2 regions of the Lysinibacillus sp. FSL K6-3209 genome follow, and region 1 is predicted to be linked to the other one. Evidence: predicted binding sites of a transcription regulator. Region 1 holds the regulator's gene; the other holds the start of a gene.
What was found. Region 1 encodes Rex, which represses fermentation and respiration genes when NADH is low (regulators of the CRP and FNR family bind a similar motif). Its sites were predicted from a motif close to TTGTGAAATATTTCACAA; they were not measured.
Positions count from the first base shown of each region.

Region 2: a site for Rex is predicted at 1,789-1,806, ahead of qoxA (cytochrome aa3 quinol oxidase subunit II). Genes of this name have one in related genera too.

Region 1 is NZ_CP150264.1:4,103,755-4,106,959, forward strand. It holds gene MHH88_RS19925 (CPBP family intramembrane glutamic endopeptidase) at 1-493, shown strand, start outside; gene tatC (twin-arginine translocase subunit TatC) at 531-1,352, opposite strand; gene MHH88_RS19935 (twin-arginine translocase TatA/TatE family subunit) at 1,373-1,588, opposite strand; gene MHH88_RS19940 (redox-sensing transcriptional repressor Rex) at 1,703-2,338, opposite strand; gene MHH88_RS19945 (ATP-binding cassette domain-containing protein) at 2,634-3,205, shown strand, end outside.
Region 2 is NZ_CP150264.1:3,175,899-3,179,103, reverse strand. It holds gene qoxB (cytochrome aa3 quinol oxidase subunit I) at 1-639, opposite strand, end outside; gene qoxA (cytochrome aa3 quinol oxidase subunit II) at 667-1,605, opposite strand; gene MHH88_RS15470 (DUF2785 domain-containing protein) at 2,373-3,205, opposite strand, start outside.

The sequences.
Region 1 (3,205 bases):
AGGTAAAAAAGAGTCTATCCCACTTACAATTATGTGGGGCGTTTTAGGTTTCTTCCTTGTATTCTTCGGACAAATGATTGGAGCGGCTATTGAAATGGCCGTTTTTGGAATCGAGGGGGGCTCACAAAACACTGCTGATATCGTAGCGATAGCTAAAGGTGCACCCATTGCCATTTTAGCGATTGTTGTCTTTGGTCCAATTTTAGAGGAATTCGTCTTCCGTCGCGTTATTTTCGGCTCACTTGTTCAAACGACGAATTTCTGGGTGGCAGCCATTGTTAGTGCCATTTTCTTCGCACTGATTCATTTTGATTTTTCACACATCCTGTTGTATACCATTTGTGGTTTGATCTTTGCTTTCCTATACCACAAAACAAAACGGATATGGACATCAATTATTGCGCACATCATGCTAAATGGCTTTGTGACACTTGTCCAATTAAATGCTGAACCGTTGCAAAAGTTTTTAGAAGAACTGCAAAAAATGCAATAAAAAAAGCTGGATGTAGTCATCACATCCAGCTTTTTTATTAGTCATTCATTTCTTCTATTTGTCGTTTTTGCTCAGCTAACAAACGCTCCACTTGCTCGCGTTCTGCTGCTATCCGTTCTTCCTCTAACTGCATTGCTTCGGCTTGTAAAAATTTACGATAGCCCCTGCGCGCTATAATAATACTAATCTCATAAATTAAAAATAGCGGAATTGCTACAATAACGTTTGAAATAAAGTCGGGTGGTGCAAGAAATACCGCTATCACAACTAACACGAAATATGCATATTTTCTGAATTTCACCATTAATTCAGGATTTAATATACCTAAACGCGCTAAAAATAACGTTACAACAGGTAACTGAAAAACGATTCCGAAAGGCATAACTAGGCGAAACAAAAATGAAAAATATTCGTTAATACCAATTGTTTGTTGTATTTCTAAATCCGCAGATAAGCCCATCATAAAGTGCATAACATATGGGAATAGCACATAATAAGAAAATGATGCACCTGCTATAAATAGAATAAACGAGTATGGAATATATTTTAAAGTAGCCTTACGTTCTGTCTCATGTAAACCTGGTGTAATAAACAGCCAGATTTGATGAAGAAGCAATGGTGAACTTAAAACAAATGCTATAATAACCGTCACTTGCAAGTAGACAACAAGTGGGTCGGTCACTTTAAACGCGTTTAAAGTTAGTTGCTCTGCTTCTTTACTATATTGAATATATTTAATAATTGGTTCGGCTAGATAAAAGCCAACTATAAGTGCAATAACAAAGAAAACAGCACAAATTAAGAGCCGTTTTCTAAGTTCTACTAAATGCTCTGTAACAGTTAATTCTCTTGGATTCATATTAAATTGACATCCTTAACTTACTTAACGTTATCATTTTCTTTATGTTCAATTACTTTCTTTTTTGCATCATCATCGTCATCAGCTAGACCTTTTGTTGCATTTTTAAATTCGCGAAGTGTAGAACCCATAGCTTTACCTAGCTCTGGTAATTTCTTTGGTCCGAAAATTAAAATAGCAACCACACCGATAATAACTAGGCCAACTGGTGAAATAGCACTTAAGTGCACAACCATTACAGCCACCTCCTCTTATATATATCATTTTAACTTAAATTTTTAGGTTTGGCGAATTTATTTAGATAGTTTGAACGCCATCAATTGTAACTGTTTACAAAATTGTGAATGCACTTATTTATCGCTATTTCTTATTAAATATATAAGCGCTTGCAATTCAACTGATAAATCTATTGTTAATAATTTCATAGAATCGGGTACAGTAATTCGCTCTGGTGTAAAGTTTAAAATACCTTTTGCGTCCATTGCTGCTAAGCGATCCGCCATCTTCTGAGCAGAGCGTGAAGATACTGTTAAAATAGCTAGGTCTGCCCCGTATTCAGCATACTTTTCTTCTAGTAAATCGGGATGATACACAGGAATATTGCTGATCATTTTCCCTTCCTTTGGCGCCTTCGAGTCAAATGCCACCACAATGTGTGTATTATGATTTTTCTGGAAATTATACTTTAAAAAGGCATTACCTAAGTTCCCCACACCGATTAATGCTACTTTTGTTGTTTCATGCTGATCTAGTGTTTGACTAAAAAATGTCAATAGATGTTGTACATCGTAGCCATATCCCTTTTTCCCAAGCGCACCAAAATAAGAGAAATCACGACGAATCGTTGCAGAGTCGATTTTCATCGCTTCGCTCAATTCCTTCGATGAAATACGTTCCATTCCTTCTTGTGCAAAGTTTTGGATAAATCGATAGTAAAGAGGAAGTCTTTTAGTTGTGGCTTGTGGAATTTTCACTTCTTGTTTCAAACTTTTTCCTCCTTATAAACACATCAAATCCACCGAAGTGCATTTGAATATTCTTTTGAAACATGCTTATACAAATCAATTACACCGCAGTGTAATTGCGTCCAGATTCTTTCCAAGCTTATGCGGTAATCTGTGACATCCACTGGTGGATTTCCCTTTAGTTAACGGCGTTTTTTACGCCACTAACTAAAGAGAAATCGTTTCAATCTTACATGACAGCTTGGAATAAGTAAAGCACTGACATTGCAAGCAAATCCCTCATCATTTACACTAAGAATGAATTGAGGTGTCAAGAATGATTGTATTACAAGTCAATCAACTATATAAATCCTTTATTGCCGATGAAATTTTAAGTGGCGTAAAACTAGAAGTTCAACACCGTGATCGTGTCGCATTAGTAGGACGTAACGGTGCTGGTAAATCCACTTTACTAAAAATCATTGCTGGTCAATTGTCATATGATGCTGGCGATATTATCATTCCAAAAGGTGTACAAGTCGGCTATTTGGAACAACATGCTGGACTAAATTCTACGTTGTCAATTTGGGACGAAATGATGACAATTTTCGAACCGCTTCTTTCACAAGAAAAAGCATTACGTTCCCTTGAACAACAAATGGCTGATCCGGCCGTTTACGATAACTCTGACATGTATTCAAAGATAATGTCCGAATATGACCAATTACAACATGATTTTAAAGATGCAGGTGGCTATCAGTACGAGTCTGATACACGCTCTGTTCTTCATGGTATGCAATTTTACCCAGAGGATTATGAAAAACCAATTAGCTCCTTGTCAGGGGGCCAGCGAACTCGTCTAGCTCTTGCTAAGCTGCTACTAAGCAAGCCCGATTTATTAATTCTCGA
Region 2 (3,205 bases), 930 kb from region 1:
AGGAGCACGCATTTTAAAGATTGTCGTGATGAAGTTAACACCAGTTAATAACGTACCGATCCCTGATAATTGTAGTGCTAAAGAATAATAGTTGTTCCCAACAGTTGGACTAAATTCTGTACCTGCTAATGGGAAGTAGGCTGTCCAACCTGAATCTGGTGAACCACCAATAATGAATGATAGGTTCAGTAAACCACAACCTGCTGCGAATGCCCAGAAGCTGACAGCGTTTAGACGTGGGAACGCAACGTCACGAGCACCGATTTGTAATGGAATAACGATGTTCATTAAACCGATAACAAATGGCATCGCCATGAATAAAATCATGATTAAACCGTGCGTAGTGAAAATCTCATTATAGTGTTGTGCATCAAGTAGTCCGTTATCAGGAACTGCTGTTTGTGCACGCATTAAAAGTGCGTCGATACCACCGCGGAAAAGCATTAAAAGTGCAACGGCGATATACATAATACCGATTTTTTTATGATCGACTGTTGATAGCCAGTTTTTATAGAAGTAGCCCCATTTTTTAAAATACGTAAGGCCTGCTACGACAACTACTGCTCCAACTACGATACTAATAGCTGCTGCTAAAATCATCGGTTCTTGCAGTGGATGGAATAATTCTTCCATACTCATAGGATGCGCTCCTTTCAAATTTGAAAATTAGTGTGAATGTGTTTCGGCATCTGTTTTGGAATGATCCATATCTTCATGGTTCATATCTTCGTCAGACATGTCCATGTTCCCATGGTCCATACCTTCCATATCCATGTCACCATGTGCCATTGGTGCAGGGCTGAAATCTAAGTGAGTAGAAGAGTAGCTTGAACGACCTACATGTTCAGCTGCTAATAATTCTTTGAATTTTTCTTCAGTTAATGGTTTTTCGTTCGCTTTTACGTCTTTAACCCATTGATCGAAGTCTGCTTGTGTCATAGATTGTGCTTCAAATTCCATTTCCGCGAATCCGCGACCATTAAAGTTTGAGTTACGCCCCATGAATGAGCCAACTTCATCAGCTGCAAGGTGAATAGTTGTTAACATGTCACTCATCGCATATTTTTGACCAGCTAACTGTGGAATCCAGAAACTTGTAATTGGACCGAATGAATACAGTTTGAATTCAATAGGACGATCTGTTGGAATGTTTACATAGTTCACAGTTTCAATACCTTGTTCAGGATAGCTGAAGTGCCATTTCCAGTTTGAAGATGCTGCATAAATAACAAGTGGTTCTTTATTGTCATAACCTTCTGGTGTTGTTTCTACCGTACTAGTAGTTTTTACAGTAACAATTGCTAGGAATGCTACGATAATAATAGGAATAACTGTCCATGTAATTTCAAGTACATGACTACCTTCTTCATGAGGTGGCTCATAATCGGCAGAAGCTTTTGATGCACGGTATTTTGTTAGCATAAATGCAAAAAGCACATACACGACTAGTAAAATAACTGCCATTGTAATAATGGATAAAATAATTGTGTTTGATAATGTTTGAGCATTTGGTCCTTTTGGATTGAAAACAGTTAATGGTTCACAACCAGACAGGATTGCGATAGCGCCAAATGCTAGTAACATTAAGCTAAATTTTTTATTCATGTTTGACTCCTTTCTATAAAACGGCTATTCATAAATTTCATGTGTAGTAGTATTGATTCACATTTATAAATAGTGGGTATTGAGGTCACCTCTTTTATCTGATGTACCAATCAAATACGTTTGCATTAACAATGACAATGGCATGGTTCAATATGAAGCATAAAGTCTAGTAAATGATTGGTCTTTTGCAAGCGTTCACAAACATGATGATGTATGCACCATAAATTGGACAATTTTTCAATGTAGATGGTCGCATCATGTCTTTGTTTGCATATAGGATTATACGCCCGCTTCACTAGAAAAAAAAATATTTAATTATAGAACTGATAATGAATAGGGGGTGATTATGAACATTTTTTGAACAAAAAAAGCTATTTTACTATTGGTATTTTAAGGTTTTGTTAAATTAACACTGTATAAACGTTGAAAATACTGCGTTTGTCGTATTTAACTAAGTAAATAATTTTTTTGTGAAAATTATCATTTCACATTTTAGACGATGTTTTGTAATAAAGTCCATGATGCAACTATGTTTTCGGTACTTTTTTGTTGCGTTTTATCTAAAAAAGGAGTATGAGAAAAGTCGGTTTTAAGTGCTTGAAAGGATAAATTTTCTATGTAAGGGATGATTATAAAGGGGGATATTGGTACATTGTTGAAATTATGTTAACATAATTAAACGATTTGAAAAATTAACAAATATTAGTATATTGATATTGGTTTTCGCAAAAAGAACATCCAAATGCGTTGGATGTTCTAGTTTGTATTTAAGAACCGAGCTTCAACCACTTTGCGATTTGCAAATACAGTGTGTTTTGAAGTTTTGGTGCTAGGTTATTCATTTTTAAAGAGAAATACAAAGTCTTCATTGCGTTCAATGTGCAAGTACGCCCACTAAAAAAGCTTTGATTGTAACCTTGTGTTACTAAATGTATTTCGAATTTATCAAAAACTTGCTCTACCCATTCAGATAGTGCTTCCTCGGAATAATTCCTTGCTAATAATGCTTCAATAATATTTACAAGGCGCTCTTCCTCGTCGTTGATAAAAACAACATCTTTCCAAGTTACTAGTTTAAGTGCATGTAAGATAGAAGGAGCATGTTGCAAATCAAACTTCGGATGTTTAATTGTCATTGCCGCTAAATCTGCCCCGTGTGCAACACTATGTGCCCAGCCTTTACCTTCTACAAATCCTCTTGTATCATTTTCAAGTAACAAATAGCGCCCTATTTTTTTAAAGAAAGATTGTAAGCTTGTGTCATTTAAAATAAGGAGTTCACTATCTTTTGCCAAAATGCCTGCTACAAGTAAAGCTGAAAAAGAGCGAGTGAAAACACTATCCGTCATTTGTTCGCCAATGTTAGCGTATAGGAAATCTTCGCTGGTTGCTGTGTCAAATAAACCTTGTAATTGCTGACCACTTAGGAAATTATCGCTCAATAAGTCGATAAATAGTCTATATATCAGGTGATCGCGTAGTTCGGCGTCTGTTGAACCGATATGCGCTACCATTTCCTTTAGCAACCATTCGCCCTCTTTATTAAAAAAAGCTTGCCGTTCGGAAAGTGTCATAGATGAAAATGTTTGTAATGTTTCTT